3 regions of the Cellulomonas xiejunii genome follow, and region 3 is predicted to be linked to each of the others. Evidence: riboswitches for the same ligand, from Rfam matches in the RefSeq annotation. Region 3 holds a riboswitch; each other region holds the start of a gene.

What was found. Region 3 has a riboswitch for S-adenosylmethionine ahead of NP048_RS00530 (methylenetetrahydrofolate reductase). Riboswitches for the same ligand answer to the same signal wherever they lie in the genome.
Positions count from the first base shown of each region.
Region 1: linked by a shared signal. The riboswitch ahead of NP048_RS15095 (rhodanese-like domain-containing protein) and the one ahead of NP048_RS00530 (methylenetetrahydrofolate reductase) in region 3 are both predicted to bind S-adenosylmethionine.
Region 2: linked by a shared signal. The riboswitch ahead of NP048_RS17295 (hypothetical protein) and the one ahead of NP048_RS00530 (methylenetetrahydrofolate reductase) in region 3 are both predicted to bind S-adenosylmethionine.

Region 1 is NZ_CP101987.1:3,272,491-3,281,790, forward strand. It holds gene NP048_RS15060 (3-oxoacyl-ACP reductase) at 1-658, shown strand, start outside; gene NP048_RS15065 (MaoC/PaaZ C-terminal domain-containing protein) at 655-1,584, shown strand; gene NP048_RS15070 (pentapeptide repeat-containing protein) at 1,787-2,392, shown strand; gene NP048_RS19360 (GNAT family N-acetyltransferase) at 2,399-3,484, opposite strand; gene NP048_RS15085 (aminotransferase class V-fold PLP-dependent enzyme) at 3,660-5,102, opposite strand; SAM riboswitch class IV at 5,139-5,252, opposite strand; gene NP048_RS15090 (GNAT family N-acetyltransferase) at 5,286-5,906, opposite strand; SAM riboswitch class I at 6,007-6,104, shown strand; gene NP048_RS15095 (rhodanese-like domain-containing protein) at 6,109-6,552, shown strand; gene NP048_RS15100 (O-succinylhomoserine sulfhydrylase) at 6,549-7,805, shown strand; gene NP048_RS15105 (hypothetical protein) at 7,830-8,327, opposite strand; gene NP048_RS15110 (aldo/keto reductase family protein) at 8,457-9,300, shown strand, end outside.
Region 2 is NZ_CP101987.1:3,766,794-3,776,093, forward strand. It holds gene NP048_RS17275 (NERD domain-containing protein) at 1-42, opposite strand, end outside; gene NP048_RS17280 (tetratricopeptide repeat protein) at 171-4,271, opposite strand; gene NP048_RS17285 (NYN domain-containing protein) at 4,435-5,283, shown strand; gene NP048_RS17290 (Rv0909 family putative TA system antitoxin) at 5,820-6,002, opposite strand; gene NP048_RS17295 (hypothetical protein) at 6,226-6,897, opposite strand; SAM riboswitch class IV at 6,916-7,025, opposite strand; gene NP048_RS17300 (DUF6318 family protein) at 7,378-7,974, shown strand; gene NP048_RS17305 (hypothetical protein) at 8,040-8,879, shown strand; gene NP048_RS17310 (Fic family protein) at 8,951-9,300, opposite strand, start outside.
Region 3 is NZ_CP101987.1:115,200-124,499, forward strand. It holds gene metE (5-methyltetrahydropteroyltriglutamate--homocysteine S-methyltransferase) at 1-1,955, opposite strand, end outside; gene NP048_RS00530 (methylenetetrahydrofolate reductase) at 1,952-3,049, opposite strand; SAM riboswitch class I at 3,114-3,220, opposite strand; gene NP048_RS00535 (alpha/beta fold hydrolase) at 3,352-4,248, opposite strand; gene NP048_RS00540 (hypothetical protein) at 4,546-4,764, opposite strand; gene NP048_RS00545 (DNA-3-methyladenine glycosylase I) at 4,817-5,422, opposite strand; gene NP048_RS00550 (SCO1664 family protein) at 5,520-6,308, opposite strand; gene NP048_RS00555 (DUF3090 domain-containing protein) at 6,305-6,850, opposite strand; gene NP048_RS00560 (MSMEG_4193 family putative phosphomutase) at 6,870-7,574, opposite strand; gene hrpA (ATP-dependent RNA helicase HrpA) at 7,616-9,300, opposite strand, start outside.

The sequences.
Region 1 (9,300 bases), 1.0 Mb from region 3:
CGACGGTGCCACGGTCGTCGCCGTCGACGTGCCCGCGGCAGGCGAGCAGCTCGCGCAGGTCGCCAACCGGGTGCGCGGCACGGCACTGCAGCTCGACGTCACCGCACCCGACGCGGGCGACCGGATCCTCGAGCACGCCAAGGCCCGCCACGGCCGCCTCGACATCGTCGTCCACAACGCGGGCATCACGCGCGACAAGCTGCTCGCCAACATGAGCGACGACAAGTGGGCGTCCGTGCTGGCCGTGAACATCGCCGCGCAGCTGCGCATCAACGAGGCGCTGCTGACGTCCGGTGACTTCGTCGACGCGCCGCGGATCGTGTCGCTCGCGTCGACGTCCGGCATCGCGGGCAACCGCGGCCAGACCAACTACGCGGCGTCCAAGGGCGGCGTCATCGGCATGGTGCGGGCGACCGCACCGCTGCTCGTGCCGTTCGGGGGCACCGCCAACGCGGTGGCGCCGGGCTTCATCGAGACGGAGATGACGGCACGCATCCCCGCGGTGACGCGGCAGGTCGCGCGCCGGCTGAACTCGCTGCAGCAGGGCGGGCAGCCCGTCGACGTGGCCGAGGCCATCGCGTTCCTCGCGTCGCCCGCGGCCGGCGGGGTCGTCGGGCGCACGCTGCGCGTGTGCGGGCAGAACATGGTGGGACGGTGACGTCGCCCGCCCCGGCCACGCAGGTCGCGCTGCCGCGCGTCCCCGCGCTCGGCGGGCTGTACGGGCGCGGCCTGGTCGCCTCCGCTCGACTCGGCGTCACGGGCGGGGCACGCTCAGGCAAGCGGACGCTCCCCGACGTGACGTACGTCGTCGACGACGTCCGCGCCGACGCGGACCACCTCACGGCCTACCAGCACCTGCTGCACGAGCCCGCGACGGACGCGTTGCCCGCCGGGTACGTGCACGTCCTGGCGTTCCCCGTGGCGATGGCGCTCATGGTGCGCCCCGACTTCCCGCTGCCGCTGCTCGGCATGGTGCACCTCGCCAACCGCGTGGAGCAGCGCCGCGGCCTGGTGCTGGGCGAGCGGCTGGCCGTGCGCGCGTGGGCGCAGGACCTGCGCCCGCACCGGTCGGGCACGCAGGTCGACCTGGTCACCGAGGTCGCGTCCGGCGGCGACGTCGCGTGGCGCGGCGTCTCGACGTACCTCGCCAAGGGCGTGCGCCTGCCCGACGCCCCCCGCGACGACTCCGAGCGTCCCGCGTTCACGCCGCCCGTGCGCACGGGGCGCTGGGAGCTGCCCGCCGACGTGGGTCGGCGCTACGCCGCGGTGTCGGGCGACCGCAACCCGATCCACCTGTCCCCGGTGACCGCGCGCGCGCTGGGGTTCAAGCGAGCGATCGCGCACGGCATGTACACCGCGTCGCGCGCGCTGGCCGACGTGGGCGCGGCGCGCGGCGACGCGTTCACGTGGTCGGTGGAGTTCGCGGCGCCCGTCCTGCTGCCCGCGACGCCGGACGTCCGCGTCGCCCCGCTCGACGACGGGCACGAGTTCACGGTCTGGCACCCCCGCACGGGCCGCCTCCACCTCTCGGGCAAGGTCCGCAGGCTGCCCCCTCCCCCCACCCCTGACCCGCCCGCACCCTGAGCGCGAGAGTGCAATCCAGCACACCCCCACCCGCAACTGGATCACCCTCTCGCGGTGAGAGAGCAATCCAGCACACCCCCACCCGCAACTGGATCACCCTCTCGCGGTGAGAGAGCAATCCAGCACCCCTCGCGGGTGACTGGATCGCGCTCTCACCGCGAGGGGGGGCGGGTGGGTCGGTGGGGCGTGACAGGCTCGGGGGATGCTGACCGGCGACGCGTACGACCTCGAACCCGACGCCGACCTCGACGCCGTGCGGTTCCACGGCCTCGACCTCACGGGGCGGGACGCGTCGCGCGCGCGGTTCCTCGAGTGCGAGATGGACGACTGCGACGTCGACGGGGTCGTGCTCGACGGTGCGCGCGTCCTCGACACGTCGTGGACGGCGGTGCGGGCCGGCGCGCTGCGGGCTCCGGCCTCGACGTGGCGCGACGTGACCCTCACCGACCTGCGCGTCGGCGCGTTCACCGCGTTCGCCTCGACGTGGACGCGTGTGACCGTGACCGGCGGCAAGATCGACTACCTCGACCTGCGCGAGTCCACGGTCCAGGAGCTGCGGCTGGTGGACGTCACGCTCGGCGACCTCGACCTGAGCCACGCGCGGGTCAAGCGGCTCGTGGTCGTCGACTGCGACGTGCGCCGCCTCGACACGACCGAGGCCCGCCTCGCCGAGTGCGACCTGCGCGGTGCGCGGCTGCACGTGCTGGAGGGCGTCGGCGGGCTGGGCGGCGCGAAGGTCACGCGCGACCAGCTGCTGGACCTGGCGCCCCTGCTGGCGCACCACGTCGGCCTGGTGGTCGACGACTGACCTGCGTCACCACCCCGCGAGCGCGACGACCTCCGCGGCGATCTCCGCCGGACTGCGGTCGTCGGTCGCCACCCGGTGCACGGCGTCGGCCGCCGCGGCCTCGAGCCGGCCTGCCGCCGCGTCGGAGCGGGCCACGTGCGCGTCGTACGACGCACCGTGCTCCCGGCGACCCAGACGCTCCCGGGCGGTGTCGTCCGACGCGGTGAGCAGCACGGACGTCACGCGCGGGCGGTCCCCCACGGCGGCCGCGAGAGCGTCTGCCTCCAGGACCGACACCGTGTTGGTGTAGACCAGCCGCCTGTGCCCCAGCGCCCGGTACCGGCGCCACACGTCCGCGAGGTTGGCCGCGGCGACGCCGTGCTCCCAGGGCGCGGGGTGCGCGAGGTCGAGCACGTCTCCCTCGACGACGGCGTGCGGCACGTCCCGCGCGACGAGCAGGTCGTGGACGGCCGACGCCACGGTCGACTTGCCGACCCCCGACCGACCCCCGATCAGCAGCACCGACGTGCGCTCGTCGGCGACGTCCCGCCCCGCGAGGCGGGCGTCGAGCCGCGACCGGACGTCCGGCCACTCGTCGGCGAGGACGGAGAAGTACAGCGAGTCCTGACGTGTGCCGTCCGCCGCGACCCGGTGACCGCGCAGCCGCCCCTCGGGACGCGCGCCGAGCTTCGTGACAGCCGCGATCGACCGCGCGTTGCGCGCCTCCACGCGGTAGGCGACGCGCGCGACGCCCCACGTCTCGAAGGCCTGCGACATCAGCAACCGCTTGCACGCGGGGTTCACGTGGGTGCCCCAGACGCGCGGGGCGTAGAACGTGTGCCCGACCTCGAGGCGGCCCATCCGCAGGTCCACGTCGTAGAACGACGTCGAGCCGACCACCTCCCCGTCGACGAGCACCGCGAACGCGTACCTCGCGGGTGTCGTCAGCGCGGCCTCGACGACGTCGCGCAGGCCGTCCGCACCCCGGGGTGTCGGCGACGTCATGCCCGCCCACACGCGGTCGTCCACGAATCGCGCCAGCGCCTCGGCGTGCTCGACCGCGAGCGGGGCGAGCCGGACACCGTGACCCTCGAGCGTGAGTTCGTGCAGCACGCGCCCATGCTCGGTCGAGAGCATCCCGCATTCGTCCGCCCGCCCACCTGCTGAGACGCGCCGCTGCCGAACCTGCGGTTCGGCGGCGTATGAGCCGTGAGAAGCCGCCGAACGACGAGTTCGCCGGTGGGAGTGGGGGGCAGGACGGCGGGAGGGCGGCAGTAGAGCAGTGGGTTCAGTCGTCGAGGGCAGGGCCGCAGGCGGCCGCCGCGGTGGCTGCCAGGTGGTCCAGGCCCGCGACCTCGATGAGCGGGCGCGTGTCGTCGACGACGGACCAGCACCCGTCGACGACCTCGTACTCGGCCTGCGCCCCGCGCCGCACGAGCGCGCCGAGCGCGTCGACGAGCCGGTCGACGTGCTCGGTCGTCGTCCCGACGCCGACCGACGCGCGCACGGCACCGTTCGACGCGCCCAGGTGAGCCAGCAGCGGGTGCGCGCAGAACCGGCCGTCGCGCACGCCGATGCCGTGCTCGGCCGACAGGTACGCCGCGACGAGCCCCGGGTTGAGGTCGCCCACGGTGAACGTCACGACCCCGACCGGGTCGGCCGAGTCCGGCCAGATCCGCGCGACGCGCACGCCGTCGAGCGACTCCAGACCGGTGACCAGGCGCGTGCGCAGCGCCTGCTCGTGCGCCTCGAGCGCACCGGCCGGCAGCGCGGCGAGCGTGTCGCACGCCTGGGCGAGCGCGATGGCCCCCAGGACGTTCGGCGAACCCGCCTCGTGGCGTGCCGGTGCCGGCTGCCAGACCGTCCGGTCGGTCCGCACGTCGCGCACCGCACCTCCCCCTGCGAGGTACGGCGTGCCCGTGTCGAGCCAGTCCCGGCGTCCCACCAGCGCACCCGCGCCGAAGGGTGCGTACGTCTTGTGGCCGGAGAACGCGACGTAGTCGACCTCCGTGTCCGCGAGCGAGAACCCGCGGTGCGGCACGAGCTGGGCGCCGTCGACCGCGACGCGCGCACCCGCGGCGTGCGCGATCTCGACCACGCGGTCGAGCGGCAGCGACTCCCCCGTGACGTTCGACGCCCCCGTGAGGGTCAGGAGCGCGTAGGGCAGGCGCGCGAGCTCGGTCCGCAGCGCGTCGAGGGTCGCCGCGACCGTCGGCTGCAGCGGCAGCACCGTCGCGACGCGACCCGTCCCCGCGTGGCCGCCGCCGCTGCGCTGCACCCACGGCAGCAGGTTGGCGTGGTGCTCGACGTCGAGGACGAGCACCGCCCCGCCGGGGGGCACGACGCCCGCGAGCAGGTTGAGCGAGTCGGTGGTGTTGCGCGTGATGATCGCGACGTCGTCCGGACGCGCACCCACGAAGCGCGCGATCGACTCCCGCGACGTCTCGTACAGCGCGGTCGAGACCTGGGACAGGTACCCGGCGCCGCGGTGCACCGACGCGTAGAGCGGGAGCACCTCGGTGATGCGTGCCGTGACGGCCTCGAGCGCCGGGGCGCTCGCCGCGCAGTCGAGGTTGGCGTACGCGCGGCTCGTGCCGTCGACCAGGGGCACGGTCGTCGACGCGCCGACGACGGGCAGCAGCGGCTCACCCGAGGGACGCGCCGCCGGGGCCGAGGTCGCGGTGCCCGAGACCTCGTCGGCACACGAGAGCAGCTCGGTGATGGTGGTCATGGGTACCCCTCCGGGAACGGTCCGGGGACCCGAGGGGTCCCGCGCTTGCCGGCACCGAACGGCGCACGGCCAGGTCGTCACCCGGGGCACCCCACCGCGGAGGAGGGTTGCCGGCCAGCGAGCCGGGGCTTGACGCTGGCGCTCATGACCTGCGTCGAGGATCGACGCGACCGGGCGCGCGTGTCAACGCGGATGCGGGTCCCGTCCAGCATCCGAGACCTCACGTCCGGGAACACGCCGGCCGCCGACGACGGCGCCGGTGCTGCCGCGGGCACCCGACCGGGTCAGGTCGTGCACCATGACGACGCTGCGGTACGTCTTGCCCGGCCACTGCACGGTGTCCGCCTCGACGAAGCCCCACCTCCGGTACAGGTCGCGCAGCGCGACCGCGGGCACTGCGGTGTCGAGACCCACCGAGCGCATGCCGTGCTCGAGCGACCACTCCCGCACGGTCCGCCACAGCAGGGTCGCGAGCCCGCGACGTCGCACGTCCGGGTGCACGGCGAGCTGGTTGAGCCAGACGCGGTCCGGCTCCAGCGCGAGGTCCGTCAGGGCCTTGATCCCCCGGCCCGGAGGGCTCGACGCCGCGACCGTCCCCACGAGGCGCCCTCCCGGCTCGGCCAGCACCCACGACGCGCCGACCCTCAGGCTCCGGCTCGCGGTCGTCACCTCGTCCTGCGACGCGCCCGTGAAGTTCAGCCCCTGCGCCGCGAGCTCGGCGTACGCGTCGTGCAGGAGACGCGTCAGGGCAGGCACGTCGTCCGGTGTCACGGGGCGCAGCAGGAGGTCGTCGGGGGCGTCCATCGCCCACCACCCTGGCACGCCCCCGGGACCACGCGCACGGTCGCGCACCCGATCTGAGACGACCTGCCGGGCGCCGAGGGACGTGGCGTAGCATCTCGCCCGACCATCCAGAGCGGCCGAGAGATCTGGCTCGACGACGCCGCAGCAACCCGCACGGGAGACCGTGGCCGAGGGTGCTACCGCCAGAGACGATGGGAGGACCATGAGCGTGCAGCCGCGCCCCGCCCCCGGTTACGCCGGGGACATCACGCCGACCGAGGCCTGGGACCTGCTCGCCGAGCGCGACGACGCCGTGCTCGTCGACGTGCGCACCGACGCCGAGTGGCGGTACGTGGGCGTCCCGGACCTGCGCGCGCTGGGGCGCCAGGCGGCGCTCGTGGAGTGGGTGTCGTACCCGTCGGGGCAGCCGAACCCGCGGTTCGTCGAGCAGGTCGCGGCCGCGGGCGTCACGCCGGGCGACGGGCGACCCGTCGTCTTCCTGTGCCGGTCCGGCCAGCGGTCCATCGGCGCGGCCCAGGCCGCGACGGCCGCGGGCTACGGGCCGGCGTACAACGTCCTGGACGGCTTCGAGGGCGCGACCGGGCCGGACGGCCACCGCGGCCACACCGGCTGGCGGGCCGACGGCCTGCCGTGGGTCCAGCCGTGAGCACGCCGCCCCCCGGCCCCGGCGACTGGGACGACCACCGCGTCGACCGCTCCACCCTGCGGCCCGACACGCTCGCGGTGCGCGGCGGGCTCGTGCGCAGCGGGTTCGGCGAGATGTCCGAGGCGGTGTTCCTCACGCAGGGGTACAGCTACCCCACCGCCGCCCAGGCCGAGGCCGGCTTCGCCGGGGAGGTCGACCGCTTCCTGTACTCGCGGTACGGCAACCCGACGGTCTCGACGTTCGAGGAGCGGCTGCGCCTGCTCGAGGGCGCGGAGGCCTGCTACGCGACCGCGACGGGCATGTCGGCCGTCTTCACGTCGCTCGCCGCGCTGGTGCGCTCCGGCTCGCGCGTCGTCGCGGCCCGGGCGCTGTTCGGCTCGTCGGTCGTGATCTTCGACGAGATCCTCGCGAAGTGGGGCGTGCGCACCGACTACGTCGACGGGCACGTCCCGGAGCAGTGGGAGCAGGCGCTCGCCACGCCCGCGGACGTCGTCTTCTTCGAGACGCCGTCCAACCCGATGCAGGACCTCGTCGACATCGCGCACGTCAGCCGTCTCGCGCACGCCGCCGGCGCCAAGGTCATCGTCGACAACGTGTTCGCCACTCCCGTGTTCTCCCGCCCGCTCGACCACGGTGCCGACGTCGTCGTGTACTCGGCGACCAAGCACATCGACGGTCAGGGCCGGGTCCTCGGCGGGGCGATCCTCGGGTCGTCGGACTACGTGCGGGGCCCGGTGCAGACCCTGCTGCGCAACACCGGGCCGTCGCTGTCGCCGTTCAACGCCTGGGTGCTGCTCAAGGGCCTGGAGACCCTGAGCCTGCGGGTCCGGCACCAGGCGGCGTCGGCGCTGACGCTCGCGCGGTGGCTGGAGGAGCATCCCGGCGTGGCACGCGTGCGCTACCCGTTCCTGGAGTCGCACCCGCAGCACGCCCTGGCGCGTGCGCAGCAGACCGGTGGCGGCACGGTCGTGACGTTCGACCTCGCCGTCCCGGACGGGGCGACGCCCGAGGTCGCGAAGAAGGCGACGTTCGGCGTGCTCGACACCCTGCGGGTCGTCGACATCTCGAACAACCTGGGCGACGCCAAGTCGATCGTCACGCACCCCGCGACGACGACGCACCGTCGGCTCGGCGCCGCCGGGCGTGCCGCCGTCGGCATCGGTGAGGCGACCGTGCGACTGTCGGTCGGCCTCGAGGACGTCGCCGACCTGCGCGACGACCTCGAGCGCGCCCTGGCGACGCTGGGCGCCTGACGCGTCGGGCCTGGTCGGCCGCCGTCAGCCGGCCGGGACCAGCCCGACCGCGACCGTGGACTCCGCTGCGGCCGTGACGCTGATGCCGAGGTCACCGGCGGGCACCTCGAACGCGTCGCTGTCGGCCATGGTCGTGCCGCCCTGGAACACCGGCACGCACGGCGCCGAGTACGACGTCAGCTCGCTGTCGCCCGCGGTCACGGTGACGGTCACGGGCCCACCGTCGGACGACGTGCACACGACGCGCAGCACGTGCGACCCGGCCTGCGCACCGGTGACCTGCCCGGACTCCGAGGCCCCTGCGGCGAGCAGGGCCGTGACGACCGAGGTCGCATCGCCCGAGTCCTCGAGCACAGCCTGCTGGTCCTCCGGCGTCGGCAGCTCGGTGTCACCTCGGCCCTCGATCGTCGGCGCGCCCATGTCCGGGGCGTCGTCCTGTGGCTCCGGCGTCGTGCCCTGGGAGCACGCACCGAGCGCGAGGAGCAGGAACGGGACCACTGCGAGACGTCGTCGGGATCGCATGGCGGGGACGGTAGCGCAGAGACCTGTGCGACCGGCACCCCCGTCCACCAGAGGGACGAACCGGGAGGATCCACACGGGCGCGGGCGGCGCCCAGGTGCCCCCACCCGAACGGGTGAGAGGCTGGGGAGATGGACTTCCGCTTCCTCGGCAACTCCGGCCTCAAGATCTCCGAGCTCACCTACGGCAACTGGCTGACCCACGGGTCCCAGGTCGAGAACGACACCGCCAGCGCGTGCGTCCGCGCGGCGCTCGACGTCGGCATCACGACGTTCGACACCGCGGACGTGTACGCGAACACGGTGGCCGAGTCGGTCCTGGGCGACGCGCTCGCCGGCGAGCGGCGCGAGTCGCTCGAGATCCTCACCAAGGTCTTCTGGCCCACCGGGCCGAAGGGCCCCAACGACACCGGCCTGTCCCGCAAGCACATCCGCGAGTCCATCGACGGCTCGCTCCGGCGCCTGCGCACCGACTACGTCGACCTGTACCAGGCGCACCGGTACGACCACGAGACGCCGCTCGAGGAGACGATGCAGGCGTTCGCGGACGTCGTCCGCCAGGGCAAGGCCCTCTACATCGGCGTCAGCGAGTGGACCGCGGACCAGATCCGCGCCGGGCACGCACTCGCCAAGGAGCTCGGCGTCCAGCTGATCTCCAACCAGCCGCAGTACTCGATGCTGTGGCGGGTCATCGAGCCCGAGGTCGTGCCCACGTCGCGTGAGCTCGGCATCTCGCAGATCGTCTGGTCCCCCATCGCGCAGGGCGTCCTGACCGGCAAGTACCAGCCGGGCGCCCCGCTGCCCGCGGGGTCGCGTGCGACCGACGACAAGGGCGGCGCGAAGATGATCCAGTCGTTCCTGCGCGACGACGTGCTCGAGCGCGTCCAGGGCCTGCGGCCGGTCGCCGACGAGCTCGGCCTGACGATGGCCCAGCTCGCGATCGCGTGGGTGCTCGCCAACGACAACGTGTCGGCCG
Region 2 (9,300 bases), 540 kb from region 3:
GTCCTCGGGGAACGCGGGGTGCTCGGGGTAGGTGCGCGCCACTGTCGTGACCTCCTCGGGTGGGTGTCCCGTCTTCCGTATCGACACCGCACGGTGCGTGCTGGAGGGCTCGTTCGATCGACGTCCCGACGTCGGTCGTCAGCGGCGCCCGGGCCGCGCTGCCACCTCCGTCAGTCCGGGCCATCCGCCCGGGTCAGCTTCTCGGCCCGCCGCTCCGCGGCATCCGCCTCGTCGGTCCGTCCGAGGGCTCGGAGGCTGCTTGCGAGCTGTGACAGTACCCGGGCCCGGAAGCTCGTGAGGGGCGGATCCTGCGTGCCCGCAGTGAGGTCGGCCACCATGTCGGCGACGTTGACGGCGCCTCGGTGACACTCCACGGCATCCTCCGGACGCCCGGCCATGTGGTGAAGAGATCCCAGGAGGAGGAGGGCGTCCGCCAGCCCCAGCTGCGCGTCACGGTCGCCCGGATCCTTGAGGGTTGCCTCACGCCAAAGGTCTACGGTCCGGCGCTGCGTCGCTGTCGCCTGGTCTGTCCGCCCGAGCGCTGCCTGCACGTGCGCGAGCGACGTCAGCGCCTGGGCGAGGCTGCGCCGCGTCCCGGCGTCGCCGGGATCGCGGCCGACGAGGTCGTGCCACGCGCCCAGGGCGTCGACGAGCCACCGCTCCGCCTCGTCGAACCGCTCCTGGTCCCGCATCACATCACCCAGCGAGGTCTGCGCCTGTGCCAGCCCGCGAAGCACCTCGACGGACCCCGGTTCGGCCTCGAGCTCCGCCATCCGGATCGCCACCAGGCGACTGAAGAGGTACGCGGCGTCGTCGTGACGATCCAGTGCGCGACTCAGCTGCCCCATGTCCTGGAGGTGTGCGGCAAGGTCATGGCGCAGCTGTTCGTCGGAGTGCTCGGGCTCCGGCAGCTCCCGAGTCACCTGCACGGCACGGGTCTGAGCGTCGCGGGCGTCGTCCCGCCGGCCCAGGCCGAGGCACGCCGTCGAGACGGTTGCCAGCGCCAGCGCCAGCTGGCGACGCACGCCGATGTCGTCCGGGGAGAGCTCGCTCAGCATCCGGTAGACGTCCGCCGCCTCGGTCGCGGAGTGCAGCGCGTCGTCGATGCGCCTGTCGCGCAGCTGTGCCCCCGCGCGCTGGATCAGAGCGGAGGCCACTGCCGCCTCGCGGCCGCGCAGCTCACGCGGTTGGAGGCGAAGGAAGTCGACGAGCTCGGTGTAGATGCCCACCGCGTCCCCGAACCGTTGGGCACCTATCGCGCCCAAGCCGGCCGCCTGCAGGGAACCGCTGACGACGGCGTCGGTCGCCACGGCACGACGGGCCTGCGCCCCATCATCCTCGTCCGCACCGTCCTCGTCCGGCCGCGCACGGGCCTGCAGCGCATGCGAGAGCACCTGCTCCGCGTCCTCCGACCGACCGAGGTGCGCGAGCAGGCCGGCCAGCACGACGAGGTCCTCGACGCACACACCCGCGCGTTCGATGACGTGCGGCAACGTCTCGACGGCGTCCGCCCACCTCCCCGCTGCCGCCTGAAGACGTACGAGCGCTCTGAGCTCGACGACGCTCAGGTCCGTGTGCCCTTCCGCCGTGACCTCGGCCGTGAGGTCGCCCAGGAGCGGCGCCAGCTGGTCGTCCAGGCCGAGACGTTGCATGCGTTCCGCGACCGGAAGGACGGCGGCGATGTCGTCTCGCGGGTGGCCCTCCACCATGCGCGGGACACGTTCTGCGATGCGTCGGAGGAGATCCGCCCGCGCGGCATGGTCACCGAGTGCAGTCTGCAGCTCCACGAGCGTGACCAGGTCGTCGAGCGAACTGCCGAAGTCCGGGACGCGCGCGTAGACGGTCAACGCCTCCGAGAGACGCTGCCGCGCCTCCACGTCGCGCCCCAGCCTCGCGAGGACCTCCCCGGCACGCTGGAGCTCGATCGCTCTCTTCTCGTCGTCTGCGGAGGGCCGGGCCAGGACCCGTTCGTAGAGGGCCGCCGCCTCCTCGTACGCCGAGTGGGCCTCTGCCGCCAGCCCCGCATGCTCGGCGGTGTCCGCCAGCGACGCGAGCTGCCAGGCCATAATCGCCTCTCCGGTCGCCCCACCTCGTCGGAGGTACGACGCGATCACTGCCTTCACGTCACGCTGCGACGTGTACGAGCGGACCGCCTCCCGCGCGACGCTCAGCAGCACCTGCGCGGTCCGGTGGGCGGCGCTCCCCGGGACCGCGCGGGAGACGAGCGGTTCGAGGTTCCGACGTAGTCCTGCCCTGACGGCCTGGTCACCGGTGGCCAGCCGCAGCAGCCACTGGTTCGTGAGCACGGCCGCGGCGTCCGCGATGTCCGTCGGGTCGGCGACCTCGAGGACCGCTCGTGCGGCGAGAGGGTGGATCGCGAGTGCCCCCTTCTTCCAGGAGGGGCCTCGCATCTCGAGAACACCATGCCCGACGAGGCGCTTGACGGCCTCGGGCATGCGGTGCGGGACGACCTCCGAGGGCTCGCCCAGGACCCAGGTGAGGACTGCCGGGCACGACCAGATCCAGGACGGGTGCCCCTCGGGCGCCTGGAGCGCCGCGACCGTGGCCGCCCGTTCGACCACACCTGGCCGCAGGCCGGCGGACGCGCGGTCGAGCGCGATGCGCCAGGTGGCGCCCACGAGGTGCCGGTAACCACCGGGGTCGGGTTCGTCGGCGGCGGTGTCCATCGTCGCGGCCGCGTCGAACTCGGTGATCCAGTCGTGGACCTCCATGGCGTTGGCGGTGATGGTCGCAGCGGCGACGGACAGCGCGAGCGGGTGGTGCCCGACCGCCGCGGCGAGCGCGGCTGTGTCCGTGGTGGAGGCGTGGGCGAGCGCCGCCGCCCCGCCGCTGCCCGGGTCGACCTGGCTGCGCAGCACGGCCTCGGACTCCGATTGCGTGAAGACGTCGACGCCGACGACGTGCCCGTGCGACGGGACGCGGGCGTCGCGCGCCCGTGTCGTCAGGAGGACCCTCCCGAGCGGGTTGGTGCCAGGCGGGAGGAGTCCCGCGTCGATGAGCCCCGTGGCGTCGGCGTCGTCCAGCACGACCAACCACCGCCAGTCGGAGACCACGAGTGCCTCGAGCACCGTGCGGGCCCGTGCATCGAGCGCATCCGGTCCGTCGACCGGCACGGCTCCCAGCCCGGGAACCCGGTCGAGCACCGCCGAGAACGCATCGCGGACGGCGTCCGGGCCGGCGGAGTCGACCCAGACGAGGAGCACCTCCGCGTCGTCACCCTCCCACGCGAGCGCGTCCTGCATGACGCGTCGTGCGACGAACGACTTGCCGTGGCCCGGTCCGCCACGCAGCCACACCCTGCGGTCACCGTCCGACGCCCAGAGCCGCTCGATCTCGTCGTCGACGGCCCGCCGGACGTACGCGGCGCCCACGGTGGCGACGGGCCCGACGACGATGCGACCGTGAGGACGCCACGGTTCCGCGGGCGTCGGCCGCCGGACGTCGCTTGCCGGACCCGGCGCACCGGGGGCCGCCGCGTCGATGCTCGAGACCTTGACCTGCCGCCGCCCGCGAGCGTCGACGACGATCATGAGCGCCATCGAGGCGCTCGGCAGCGGCGAGGGTGCGTCCCGGAGGAGCTCCTCGGCGACGAGGACCGCCAACCGCGCGCCCTTCGTGCGGAAGGCCTGCCCTGAGGTGGCGTCGGCCGTTCCCTCACCCAGCCCTGTCAGCCTCGTTCGTGTGCGCTCGGTGAGCAGCTCCGCCGCGAGGTCCCGGTTGCCGTCGGAGGACGCGATGGCCGCACTCGTGCGCCGTCCTCCGACAGTGATCTCCTGGCCGCTCCGGATCGGCAGCTTGGGTCGCTGCTCGTTCTGCTCGAGGTTCCAGTACACCTGCGCGATCTTCCGGAAGCCCACCTCGCTCACGGGCGCGCTCCTGTTGAGGAACGCCCGCGCTGCGGGCTCGTCGGAGAGTCGGACGACCACCTCGTACAGGCGACCGCGCAGCGCGTCGGCGTCCTGCTCGATCTCCGGGACGCAGGCCCGGAGAAGGGCCATGGCCCGGGACGGCGGGGCGACGTCGTCGAACTGGCTGGTGGACAGGTCACGGTGCTCGGACAGCCCGTACCTCTTCGCGAGTTCGTTGACGTACGCGGCCACGACGACGAGCGGATCGGCCGGCACGGGCTGGTCCGCCGGGGGCCCGTGAAGGACGCGGTAGAGCTCCGCGCGCTCCGGTCGTTGCTCAGCACGGCTCGTGAGCGCCGCGAGGAGATCGCCGTCGACCTTCAGCTCCGGTTTCACCGTCACGACCAGAGCCTGGCAGTGCCGAGGGGTCGCGGAGAACCTCCTTTCGGGGGGCCACCCGGGCACTGACCGGGGCATACGGAGGAATTCCTGGTCTGGATGCCCCTTCTGCGTCCCGCCATCGTCGTGCCATCACCTCACCGACGCAGACCCGAAGGAGCGCACCATGGCACGCACCGCACGCATCGACTCCGAGCTCACGAGCGCATACCGTGCCGACGGCCGGCGCCGAGCACACCGTCTCCCCGTGTGTCCCGCGACCGGCCTGGCGCGGTACCGCGACCGGCACCAGGCCCGCGACGGGGCGAAGGGTGCGACCGCGGGCTCGTCGAGGCTGACCATCAGCCCGTTCGCCTGCCCGGACTGCCGCGGGTTCCACCTCGACACGCAGCCGGACCGGACCGCACGTCCGGTCCACGGGCGCGGGCAGTCGGCACCGAGCCCCCGCACGGAGCCGGCCGGCACCCGGCGTTACGTCCTCGTCGACATCGAGAACGTCACGCACGGCGCGAAGGACGCACCCACCGAGGTCGCTGCGCTCTGGCAGCGCCTCGAGCACGCCGCGCGGATCTCCGAGGGCGACCACGTCGTCGTCGGAGCGGCGCGCAAGGTCGCGCGCCGCTACCGGCACGCCGTCCACGGGGACGGGATCCGGTGGGTCGTGGGCGCCGACGCACCGGACGGTGCCGACCATGCCCTGCTCGCCGCCATCGACCTGCACCGTGTCGCGAAGCGCTACGACGAGCTGGTCATCGTCTCCGGGGACCACTGCTTCGAGCCGCTCGCCCGCCGCGCGAAGGCGCACGGTCTCACCGTCCGGGTGGTCACGGCCGAGAACGCCGACCCGCGGTGCGGCCGGACGCTCTCGCGCCGGCTCGCCAGCGCCGCGGACACCTGCACCCGGGTGCACCGCCGGACGCGGGCGCACGAGCGCGCCATCACGGCCATGAGGACGGTCGCCCGCTGCAGTGCACGGCCCGCCGTGGCTGGGGCCCCCGCGAGCGTGACCGCGTGACCCGGCGTGCTCCTGCCCGCGATCCCGAGCGCGCGCCGTCGCCGGTCAACCCGGTGCCCCCTCGTGCTTCCGTCGACGGCGGCGCGCCCGCGCCGCACCCCACCCGACCCATCGAGAGGAGGTGATCGACATGCCCAAGTACTCCACGTCCAGGCAGTCTGCTGCGCGTAGCGTCAGCTCGGCCCGGCTCCAGCAGCCGTCCGGCCGGAGCCACGCCTTCGGTGGCTACGCCAAGGTCAGCTACGGCAACGGGACCTACCGCATGCGACCGAGCTCGCGGTAGCACCCACGACGGAGTCCCGTCGCCTCGCCCACAGCGCGGCGACGGGACTTCGCCGGTCCCGCGCCTCCCACGGCGACTGAGTCTGCGCCTCGCCGTGGACCGGGTCCGACCTCCTCAGTCGTCCTCCCGCCGACGCCGGACAGCCCCCGTCCCCGTCGGCTCCGTCTCCGTCGCGCCCGCGCCCGTCACGTCCTTGCTCAGCCGCTCCCCGCCCGTCCGGGCCGGGCACCGCGCCCGGCCCGGACGGAGGTCGTCACTGGTCGCCGATCTTCTTGTCCGCCGCCGACTGCGCCTTGTCGAGCTGCTCGTCGTGCTTGCCGCCCGTGGCGGACGACGCCGCGTCGGACCCCTTCTCCAGGGCCGCGTCGCTCCCCTGCTCGCCCTTCTCGCCCTGCGCCGCGTCGGACGCCTTGCCCTTGAGGTCGTCGATGCCCATGCGTGTCCCCCTCGTCGATCACTACGGAAGGTCTGCCCGGCGCACGGGGCGACGAGCGGGCCGCACCGGGCGGCCCCGGCGCCGTTCCATCCTGCGTCGACCCCTGGACACCCGCACCCGCACCGCGGGATCGGGGCGGCACTGCGCCCGCCGAGGGCCCGACCCGATCGGCACATCGCGTCGCTGTGACCAGCGGGAAGTCACGCTCCCGAGTCGGCGGCCGTCAGCAGTCGCCCGCTGGGGGCAGAGCGATCTCGTAACCGAGTCCCTGCAGGGCTCGGACGTGATCGATCCCGTCGTCGTGGCTGCCCGGCAGGTCCCAGGGCGACACGAGCCGGCCCGTCGCGTCGGCCTCGTAGATCACCGTGATTCCTCGACCGTCGCGCTGGTAGGCCAGGACGAGCACCCAGTCGATCGGGGCGTTCGCGAGCCGGCCCAGCTGGTAGGGCGGATCGAGGTGGTAGAGCGTGGCCGTGTGCGGGGGGACGAGGTCAGCGCCCTCGGCGTCCGCCCGCGGCTGCAGCATGGCGACGAGCCACGCCACCTGCGTGCCCGGCCGACGCGTCGTCACTCGCGCGCAGGGGGTCCAGTGCTCGCGGGACGTGACGGCGACGTACCGTCCGCCGACGCGCACGACCCCGAAGTCGTACACCCACACCGTCGGGTCGGCGGTACGGAGGTGCTGCACGAATGGCTTGAAATCGTGCAGCCACCAGCTCGCCCGCTCACCCGAGGGACCGACGAGCTCGATGCGATGCGGACCGACCCGCGTCAGCCGCCACGGGGTGCCGTCAGCCCGGACGGCGCGGGCGACGAGGTCGGGCTGGACGACGTGACCGGGAGCGTCGGAGATGCACGCGAGGTGGGTGGGGTCGTCGAGGTGCAGATCAAGCACGGGGTACTCCGTCAGGTCGAGCAGCTTCCCGTACCGGCGGCACGGGCGGATCTTCCTCCGGGGGCACCGTGCGCTCTGCGCGGTTGCCAGTCGGCCAGCCGGAGGGCTTGAGGCCGAGCTTCGTGATCGGGAGACACCCTAGGACCCGCGGCTGACATGGGGGTGGTCGGCGTCATCGGCGTGGCGCGGGAGACCGACCGCTCTGGCTGCTGGCACGTGCGCGCTTGGCTGGCTCCTTCCTGGTGGGCGGGCGTCAGGAGAACCTCGTCACCGACCGACACCAGAGCCCGACGCCCTGAGGCACGGGGCCTCAGTCGACGCACGACACGTCGCGCCACGGCATCGCGCCCCTCCGTCCGGTCCGTCAGCGGCCGTCCTCACCACGCGACGGGACCGGCCGATCGCGACGCCGCGGCGAAGTTGTCCCCAGATGCGGGACGACCTCACCGCCGAACCGCTTCGAACCAGTACCTTCCGGACATGCAGATGCGTGCACAGGTCGCCGTCGTGGTCGTTGCCATTGCGTTGGCGACCTCCGGCTGCGCCACTGATGCCGACCCCACGGACGACGCCACGTCGCAGCCGCCTGTGACGGCGACGGCGACGCCCACCCTGTCGCCGACGCCCTCACCAACGGTGGACGTCACCGTCCCACCAGTACGACCCGAGGCGATGGCGACACCGAGCGCCGACGGCGCCGCGGCTGCCGCGAGCTACTTCATCTCGCTGTACCCATACATCAACGCGACTGGTGACCTAGCGGAGTGGAACGCGCTGTCATCGCCCGAGTGCAGCTTCTGCTCAGGAATCACGGCGAACGTGACTGATCTGCATAGTCGTGGACACCGAAACGTTGGGGGCGCGGAGATCCTCGCTGCGTCAGGCACCGAGGTGGATGCCGGACGGTGGTACTCCGCACGCCTTCACGTGCGGATTGATGCGTCCGTGGACCTGGACGCCGAAGGGCGAGTCCTCGAGGACCACCCTCTAGAGGACCGTGAGATCGACATTGTCATGACCTGGTCCGATGGGTGGACGATCGACGAGGTCGGCCCGGCCGCGGCACCGGCGTCATGATCAAGAGCCATGTTCGGAGCATCACTTGCCGGACGGCGATTCTCCTCATCGCGACCACTCCATTCGTGACAGTCCTTGCCATTCCGGCTGCGGCCGAAGGAGAGCCGCGGTTCGGCAGCGAGCTCTCGGAGGATGTCGTACGCGTCGCGGTCGATCGCTCCGAGCAGCTCGCTCGCGAGAACCGGGTGATCCCGCCCGAGCTGCAGCTCTTCCGCTACGAACGCGCCCCGCAGTGCCGTGAGGTCGCCGGGATCTGGACCAAGGGCTCGGCGGACGGCACCTGCCCCGAGCTCGCCGACCTCGCCGGAGCGATCCAGCAGTGCGAAGACGGCGACACCATGGTCCTGCCGATGTGGCGCCAGGCCCGCACCACACCCGCGGCGGCTTGGGGACCCTGGCAGCAGATCGACGCCGGCGGCTGCGGAGTCGACCTGCTGCCCGTCCTGACCGAGGCCGACTTCCGCCTGCTGCCGATCCCCGCCCCGACCCTCACCCTGCAACCGGACCGCGGCTGGGTCCTGATCAACATCGAGACCATCGCCTCCACCGACCCCACACCGGTCACCCTGCGCACCGAGCTGCTCGGCTACGGCATCACCGTCGAAGCCACCCCCACCCGCTGGACCTACGACTTCGGCGACGGCCACACCCTGACCACCCGCTCCCCCGGACACCCCTACCCCGACCACGACGTCTTCCACGAGTACGAGAACCCCGGCACCACCACCATCACCCTGCAAGCCGAATGGACCGGCCGCTACCAGATCGACGGCAACCCCACCTGGCGCGACATCACCGGCACCGCCATCACCACCACCACCTCCCCACCCTTCACCATCGAAGAACGCACCAGCCGCCTCGTCGCCGACCTGTGCACCGACAAACCCAAGCCACCCGACTGCTGAGAGCCCGTCAGCATGCGACTTCATCGAACCCCGAACCCGGCGCCGACACGCTGCTGAGGACGCCCCACGCCTCAGCCGCGCGCTGCGGACCTGTACTTCGATGCGATGTACTCGTCGACCCATGCTCGACTGCTGCGCCACTGCCCGTTCTCGGCACGCTGCGCCTTGAGCCGGCCTCGTTGCGCAGCGTTGCGCAGGGCCAGGTGGCTGACCTCGGGTGTCGCGAGTGATGCGAGCGGGACCAGGCGCTCGGCTCCCGCCAGGGCAGGGACCATGAAGCGCAGGATGTTGTCCAGCACCGCACGGGCGATCTGCTCGGCAAGCGGCCCGTAGTTACCGGCATCCGCCTGACGCAGTGCGCGCAGGTAACGCTCGCGCTCCCTCTTCTGGATGATCGCCGGCGCATACCCCAAACGGCACA
Region 3 (9,300 bases):
CTGACCGACCAGTCGAGGTACGCGGCGTGGTCCTTCTCGCGCAGCGGCAGCAGCTCACGGATCGCGGGCTCATCGACCTGGACGATCCCGATGCCCGCCGCCTCGAGGTCGGCGATCTCGTCGCGCAGCGCGAGGGCGACCTGGTTCGCGGTGTCGCCGAGCGGCTGGTCGTCGCGGACGAACGACCACGCGAGGATCGTGACCGGGCCCGTGAGCATGCCCTTCATCGGCTTCGACGTGAGCGACTGCGCGTACTGCGCCCACGCGACCGTGATGGGCGCCGGGCGGGACACGTCGCCCCACAGGATCGACGGGCGCGTGCAGCGCGAGCCGTACGACTGCACCCAGCCGTTCTGCGTCACGGAGAAGCCGTCGAGGTTCTCGGCGAAGTACTGGACCATGTCGTTGCGCTCGGGCTCGCCGTGCACGAGGACGTCGAGACCGATCCGCTCCTGCAGCTCGACGACGCGGCGGACCTCCGCCTTCATCTCGTCCTCGTACTGCTCGGCCGTGAGCTCGCCCTTGCCGAAGGCGGCGCGCGCCTTGCGGATCTCCGGCGTCTGCGGGAACGACCCGATGGTCGTCGTGGGCAGCGCCGGGAGGTTCAGGCGTGCGGCCTGCGCGGCCTTGCGCTCGGCGAACGGGCCGCGGCGGAACTGCTCGTCGGTCAGCGCGGCGACGCGCTCGCGGACCTCGGGGCGGACGACGCCCGGGGCGGTGGCGCGCGAGTTCACGGCGTCCGACGCGGCGAGGAGCTGCTCGTGGATCGCCTCGCGGCCCTCGGTCAGGCCCTCGGCGAGCGTGGCGACCTCGCGGACCTTCTCGTCGGCGAACGCGAGCCACTGCACGAGCGCGCGGTCGAGCGCGGGCTCGTCCTCGAGCGTGTGCGGCACGTGGAACAGCGACGTCGACGTGCCGACCGTGACGGCCGCGGCGCCGAGGTTCTCGAGCTGCTCGAGGATCGCGAGCTTCTTGTCGAGGTCCGCGCGCCAGATGTTGTGGCCGTCGACGACCCCGCCGACGAGCGTCTTGCCCGCGAGACCCGTGACGGGGACCGTCGGGGCGTCGCCGCGGACGAGGTCGAGCGCGAGGCCCTCGACGTCGGTGGCCGCGACCACGGGCAGCGCCGAGCCGAGGTCGCCGTACGAGGCAGCGAGCAGGATCGCCGGACGCTGCGGGCGCGCGAGCTCGGTCGCGAGCACCCGGTACGCGCGGGTCGTCGCCTCGGCCAGCACGTCGGCGGACACCCCGACGGAGTCGGAGACCAGCGCGGGCTCGTCGATCTGCACCCACGTGGCGCCGGCTGCGGCGAGCTCGGTGAGCAGCCGCACGTAGACGGGCAGGATGTCGTCGAGGCGGTCGATCGGGGAGAACCCGGCGGGCGCGTCCTCGGTCGGCTTGGCCAGCGCCAGGTACGTTACCGGGCCGACGACGACGGGCCGCGTGAGCACGCCGTCGGCGAGCGCCTCGGTGAACTCCGCGACGGGGCGGTCGGACGCGTACCGGAACTGCGTGTCCGGGCCGATCTCGGGCACCAGGTAGTGGTAGTTGGTGTCGAACCACTTGGTCATCTCGAGCGGCAGGTCGTCACCACGGCCACGGGCCACGGTGGAGTACCCGGCCAGGTCGAGACGGCCGTCCGCGTCCTGCAGGTCCGCGAAGCGGGCGGGGACGGCGCCGACGAGCGCGGTGGCGTCCAGCACGTGGTCGTAGAAGGAGAACGCGCTGGGGATCGCGGGGGCGTCGGTCGCCAGACCCAGCTCGGCGAGGCGCGTGCGCGTGCGACGACGCAGGTCGGCGGCGACGGCCTCGACCTCGTCCGCGGACGTGCGGCCGGCCCAGAACGCCTCGAGGGCCTTCTTGAGCTCGCGGCGCGGGCCGATGCGCGGGTAGCCGAGGACGGAGCCGGCGGGGAAGGCCGGGGTCGCCGGCTGGGCGGGCGTGGTGTCGGTCATGACAGGTTTCCTCGCGGTGTCGTCGTGGAGGCGTCGGCGGGGTGGCCGTCCGGCGCGGTGAGGTCGGGAGTGGTGACGGCGTCGGGGGCGGTGACCGTGCAGCGACGGCCGCCGATGAGGTCGGCGCCGTCGAGGAGGTCGAGCGCCGCCTCGTGCTTGTTGTACGTGTAGACGTGGACGCCGGGCGCGCCGCCGTCCAGGACCCCGTTGACGAGGTCGACACCCGCGCGGGTGCCGCGGCGGTGGCGCTCGACCGGGTCGTCGGTGGACCCGAGCAGGTCGAACAGCCGGCGGGGGACGGGCACGCCCGTGAGCTCCTGCAGGCGCAGCAGCCGGGCGGGGTCGGTGGTCGGGATGATGCCCGGCACGATCGGGATGGTGACGCCGGCGGCGCGCGCCTCGGCGACGAGCCCGAGGTACGCCTCGGCCTCGTAGAACACCTGGGTGATCGCGAAGTCGGCGCCGGCGCGCTGCTTGGCGAGCAGGGCCTGGACGTCCTGGGCGCGGGTGCCGCCGGTGGCGTGGTTGCCGCGGGGGAACGCGGCGACGGCCACCGACAGCGGGCGGACCCGGGCGCGGACGGCCTGCGCGGCGCTGCGGCCGCACCGGCGGCTCTCGATGTCGCGCAGCAGCTCGACGAGCTCGGCGGCGGTGTGCACGCCGTCGGGGTGCGGGCGCCAGTCGGGCTCGCCGGCGGGCGGGTCGCCACGCAGCGCGAGGAACGAGCGCACGCCCTCGTCGAGGAACTCCTCGACGATCGCCGTCACCTCTTCGCGCGAGGTCCCCACGCAGGTCAGGTGGGCGATCGGGGTGAGGGAGGTCTCGCGCAGCAGGCGGCGGACCATCGCCCGCGTGGTCTGGCGGGTCTTGCCGGCCGCGCCGTACGTGACGGAGACGAAGTCGGGCTCGACGGTCTCGAGCTCACGCACGGTCGACCACAGGCGGGGTGCCGCGTCGGGGTTGCGCGGGGGGAACAGCTCGAAGGAGACGGTCGGACGGTCCAGTGCGCCCGCCTGCTCCGCGCGTCGCCGCGCGGTGCGCGAGTGCTGGGGTGCGGTGACCGTCTCGGTCTTGATCTCGACCACGGTGCTCATCGCGCCGTGGGCGGGGTCATCGGGCGGGTGCTGCCGCACGAGGGGTCGGTGGCACGGGGGCGCACGTTCATCGTCACTCCATCGTTCCTGGCGGAAGCACCCACACCCTCGCGAGGAGGGGGGTTGCTGCGGCGTCGTCGAGCCAGGTCTCTCAGCCGCTCTGGATGGTCGTGCGAGAGCATAACGGGTCGGTCTGTGCACCCGAACGGGGCGGTCGGTGCGTGAGACGCCGGCCAGCGGCTCGCCGACCGGTCACGAGTGTGCGGCGCGGCGCAGACCACCTGGACTGTCCCACCGCGGCGTCACCCCGCGGGATCGACGCGGTCCCAGAACGACCGAAGGCGCAGGGCCAGTTCCGCCGGAACCTGCATCGGCAGGGAGTGCGTCGTGCCCGGCCACACGTCCACGACCGCGTTCGGCAGGGTTCGTGCTCGCGTCGCCGCCCTCTCGCCTCCGGCCAGGGAGCGGCGACCGGCGATGGCGACGTAGACGGGCTGTGTGAGCCTGCCGAGCTGTTCGCGCGAGAGGGGACGTGGGGTGGGCAGGTCGCTCTGGAAGTGCTCGACCGCGGCGGAGATCATCTCGCCGATCGGCGTCCGGGCCCTCACCTCGTCGACCTCCACCCCACCGAGCGCGGCCAGGGCGTGCTCTCGCCAGCTGCTCGGGCCAGGCACGAGGGAGAGCGTCGCCCACACGAAGGTGGACGGCGGGGGCCAGCGCAGGACGAAGGCGGGCTCGAGCAGGCCGATGCTCGCCACACGGCTGGGGAAGCGCAGCGCGTGGGCCGCGGTCGTCGCCGCGCCGAACGAGTGGCCCAGTGTGTGGACGACGCCGACTCCGAGCCCGTCCAGGGTCTCCTCGACCCAGGTCGCCTGATCGCCGGCCGTGGACAGCGGTACGGACTGCTCCGACAGCCCCGCGTCCCCGAGGGCATCCACCGCGAAGACGGTCCTCTCCGATCGAAGCAGGTCGGGGAGGTTGTCCCCCCACATGGGCACGCCGGCGCTGCGGCCCGGGAGCAGGACGACGGGGACGGACGTGTCGCGTACCCCCTCCCAGCGGAACCCACGGACGCAGCCGAACGACGTGCCCACCTCGAACCCGTCGGTGGGTGGTGGCAGCGCCGCCATCGCAGCCTCGTACGCGCGCACGTACGCTGCGCGGGCGTCGGCGCTACGGAAGTGTCCGATCGTCCTCATGGCTCCTGCCCGTTGGCCGGCGACGCATCAGGTAGGCGCCGAAGACGACGAGCCAGACCACCCACAGCACCGGGCGGCCGAGACCGGCCGGGCCAACGGCGTCACGATCGTCGACCCACGCGTACGCCGAGCGTGGCTGCGGTCAGGAGCGCGAAGCCTGCCACGACGTCGAGCGTCGCATGCCACGAGGGCAGGAGCCAGCTGATCCACCTGCTGGGGGAGGGCCGATCAGTGTCGCGGCCAGGAACGTCCGTTGATCGTGAACAGGGCGGCGTGCCGACCCCGCGCCGCGACGTGTCAGCGGCGCCGGCGGTGCAGGCGCGACGTCGTCTCGCGCGAGGTGCGCTGGTGGGGCAGGCCGAACCACGACGACGTCGGCGCAGCGACGGGGACGCGGAGCAGTCCGTCCTGGACGGCCTCCAGGACGTACGGGTCGGGATCGCCGGCGGACAGCCACGCGTCGTGCGCCTCGCGCACGGCATCCTGCCGTCCGTCGTGGTCCACGTGGTCCGTCATGTGCGGCACCCTAGCCCGTCGTCCGCGGTCTGCCGACCCTCGGTCGCGTGCGTCACTCAGGGGGAGCAGCGCGCTCGGCGGCCTCACCGCCGTTCGTCCGGCGCACCACGAGGCAGCCGTCCAGGTGGTCGTCCACCACCCCGCACGCCTGCATCGCCGCGTACGCCGTGGTCGGCCCGACGAAGCGGAACCCGTACCGCTTGAGCTCCTTGGCCAGGGCTGCGGACGCGGCCGTACGACCCGGGACCTCGGCCCACGTCCGCGGCCGGGGACCCGGCTCGCGGGCGTACGACCACAGCACCTCGTCGAGCGTGCGCCCCGACTCGTGGAGCGCCAGCAGCGCGCGGGCGTTGTCGATCGTCGCCTCGATCTTGGCCCGGTTGCGCACGATCCCCTGGTCCGCCAGCAGCCGCGCCACGTCGTCGTCCCCGTAGGCCGCCACGACCTGCGGGTCGAACCCCGCGAACGCCTCCCGGAACGCGGGCCGCTTGCGCAGGATCGTGATCCACGCCAGGCCCGACTGGAAGGCCTCCAGGGAGACCCGCTCGTACAGGGCGTGCTCGTCATGCACCGGCACCCCCCACTCGTCGTCGTGGTACGCCGCGTACAGGGGGTCGGCGCCACCGAAGCAGCGGAACGGTGCGGGCGTCGTGGTCATGCACCGAGTGTGCTCCGCGGGCCCGACGCGGGGGACGCGCGCGGCAGGACCTGGGGACGAGCCCGTCACGCGGCGGGGCTGTGGTCGGCTCACCCGCTCAGAAGAGGGGCCACGGCACGGGCGACGCGCCGCCGTCGGGCGCGGGGAACCGCCCGCTCGCCAGCAGCCGGTCGCACCGCTCGGCGAGCGCGTCGACCTCCGGTGTGGTGAGCAGCGTGGCGAGCTGCTGCCCGAGCTCCCCGGCGACCTCCGACCGCACGAGCCGCACACCGGCCGTCTCGTCCGCGTCGAAGGGCTCGCCGACCCAGCCCCACAGCACCGTGCGCAGCTTGGGCTCGGTGTGGAACGTGACGCCGTGGTCCACGCCGTACCGGTGGCCGCCGGCCACGGGGAGCACGTGCCCACCCTTGCGGTCGGCGTTGTTCAGCAGCACGTCGAGCACGGCCATGCGGCGCAGCGCCGGGGAGTCCTCGTGGACCACCGCCACCGGTCGGCCGCGCTCGTCGGTCCCCTCGAGCACGGTGCGCCACCCCTGCGCCGGCACGGCCGAGGTCGGGACGACGTCGACGGGGTCCTGCTGCGGGTCCGGCTCCTGCCACAGCTGCACCATCCCGGGCCCCAAGGGCCCGTCACGCAGCCAGGTGCGCGGCACGACGTCCCAGCCGAGGGTCTGCGAGACGAGGTACGCCGCCACCTCCCGCAGCGCCAGCGTGCCCTCCGGGAAGTCCCACAGCGGCCGCTCGCCGGCCACCGGCTTGTAGACGACCGCGACGTCGCGGATCGTGCCGACGAACGTCGCGTTGGACGCGGCGGTGAGACGGCCGACGATCCGCAGCTCGTCGCCGTCCAGGTCGACGCCGCGCGGCTCGTCGTCCGGTGAGGTCACGCGCCGTCGGGTGGTGCGCAGACGTGGCCGTCGGGGTCGATCGGCTCCCCGCACCGGACGCAGAGCGGCCGGCCCGCGTCCACCACGCCGCGCGTGCGCTGGACGAACGCCCGCGCGGTGCCGACCGGCATCCGCACCAGCAGGACCTCGCTGGGCTCGTCCGCCTCGTCGGCCAGCGCGTCCGCGCCTGCCTCGACGGGGAACGCCTCGACGACCACCTGCAGCGTCCGCGGGTCCCAGCCGAGGCGCATCGCCCCGGTGCGGAACAGCGGCTCGACGGGCTGGTCGATCGGGTCGTCGTCGACCAGCTCGGGCGGGGTCAGTCGGGGCACGGTCACCGGGTGGGTCTCGTCGGTCGCGAGGTCGTCCAGCAGCTCCTCGACCAGGTCGGCCAGCGCCGCGGACTGCTGCTTCTCCAGGGCGACGCTCGCGGACCGCTCACCCATGCGCACCTGCAGGTAGAACGTGCGTTCGCCCGGGCGGCCGACGGTGCCGACGACGACGCGGTCCGGCCAGTCGAACTCGTGGACGAGGGCGGTCATGGGTCGAGTGTACGAACGGTCAGTCCGCGGCGGCGGTCGAGTCGTGCCCGGCCCCGCCGCCCACCGGCGCGTCGTCATCGGGACGGGCCGTCCCCAGCCACCCGAGGTCGCCGAGCTGCGTGTTGGTGGCGATCACGTGCGGTCTCAGCGGCCCGTAGCGGACCAGCGAGACCGACGCGGGCCCCACCTCGAGACGTTGGAACAGGTCGAGGTGCATGCCCAGGGCGTCGGCGAGGACCGACTTGATGACGTCACCGTGGCTCACGGCCGCCCAGACCGCGCCGGCACCGTGCTGAGCCTCGACCGCGGCGTCGTGCCGCCGCACCGCCGCCACGGCCCGCGCCTGCATCGCGGCGAGGGACTCACCCCCGGGGAACGTGACGGCCGCGGGGTGCGTCTGGACCGTCGACCACAGTGCCTCGCGCGCGAGGTCGGCCAGGGACCGGCCCTGCCAGTCCCCGTAGTCGCACTCGGTCAGCGCGTCCTCGACCGCCAGGTCCGGCGCGCCGCCCTGCCGTCGCAGCAGCAGGTCCGACGTCTCCCGGCACCGCTCCAGCGGGCTCGTCACCACGCCGACGAGGGGCACCACGGCGAGGCGGTCCGCAGTGCGCTCGGCCTGCGCGCGTCCGACGGCGTCGAGCGGCACCCCCGCAGCGCGCCCCGCCAGGACGCCCCGGACGTTGGCGTCGGTGCGGCCGTGACGGACGAGCAGGACGGTGGCCATCCCCGCAGCCTAGGCAGCGGGGAGGGGCGCGGCCCGGCGCGTCACGCCCCGATCGCCGCCAGCGCCTTGCGGATGCGCGTCGGCGAGACCGGCACCGGCGTCCCCAGCTGCTGCGCGAACAGGCTGACCCGCAGCTCCTCGAGCAGCCAGCGGACGTCATCGAGCGCGGCGTCACGGGCCGGGTCCGGCGGCGCGGTCGCGGCGCGCTCGCGGGCTGCGGTGTAGAGCTGCTCGACGTCGTGCACCTGCCACGCGAGGTCGGCGTCGCGCGTCGGGTTGTCCGCGGCCTTGGCCAGCCGGTGCCGCGCGGCGCGCAGGTAGCGGACCAGCTGCGGCAGGCGGTCGGCACCGACGCGGGACACGAACCCGTCGTGGACGAGCGCCGCCGCCTGCTCACGCACGTCCTGCGCGGTCGCCAGCAGCGCGAGGCTGCTCGTGGCGCGCACGTCCGAGTCGAGCTCCCGCCACGCCGACAGGACCCCGACGAGGTCGCCCACGACGCGGTGCACGTCGTCCTCGAGGGCGTCCCGCACCGCACCGCGCAGTGCGGCGTACGCGTCGGCGTCGCGGATGTCGCGCGGGGTGCGTCCCTGCAGGTGGCGGGCGATGAGTCGGTCGATCGACGCGAGCTGGACGTCCGCCACCAGCGCGTCGGTGCTCGGGTACGGGGACGCGGCGAGCGCGAGCGCCTGGGTGCCGGTCCACCGGCTCGTCACGCGGGGGGTCGCGAGCCCGACGTCGAGCAGCAGCAGACGACGCAGGCCACGGCGGGCGGCGGCCTGCGCGACAGCGGCGTCGGCGAGGACGCGCAGCGCGACGGTCGCGCGCGCGCCCGAGCCCTCCTCGACGAGCGTCGGGTAGGCGCGGACGAGGCCGCCCGCCGGGGTACGCGCCTCGATGACGTCGGGGAGCGCCGGAAGGTCGGGCCACGTCGTGAGGCCGGTGCGCTCGAGGTCCGGGGTCGCGCCGGACCGTGCTGGGGCGCCGGGGGCGTGACTGGATTGCACTCTCGCGCCGGGGGTGGGGGTGGCGGCGGAGGGCTGGGTGGGAGTGGGCTGGGTGGGGGTGGGCTGGGTGGGGGTGGGCTGGGTGGGAGCGGGCGGCGAGGTGCCGGCCTGGGCGGCTGCCTGCTCCATGGCGGCGCGTACGGCCGTGCGCACCGCGGAGGAGACGGCGTCCTGCGCGCGGTCGGCGAGCCGCCGCTGCAGGGCCAGCAGGTCCTTGCCCTCGTCGATGACGCCCCCGCGGTCCCCGACGACGCGGAACGTCATTCGCAGGTGCGGGGGCAGCCGGTCCTCGTCGACGGCGTCGGCGGGCACCTCGACGTCCCGCAGCGCCCGGACGGCGCGCGCGAACATCTCGCGGAACGACGGTGCGGCGTCGCCGGCGCGCACGGTGTCGGCCCACGACGCGGAGTTCTCGGCGAGCCACGCGTCGACGGCCCGCGCGACGTCGGGTGCCGGGACCAGCTGCACGCGCACCGGCTTGGGCAGCGCGCGGATCGTCGCGGTCAGCAGCTCGGCGCGCATGCCCGGGACCATCCAGTCGAAGCCCTCGGGCCGCACGCGCGGCAGCTGGGAGATCGGGATGTGGATGGTGACGCCGTCGGCCTCGGTGCCGGGCTCGAACTGGTAGGTCAGCGGGAACGACAGCTCGCCCTGCGGCCAGCGCGAGGGGAACGCGTGCTCGTCGATCTCGGCGGCGTCGTCCCCGACCAGCAGCTCGC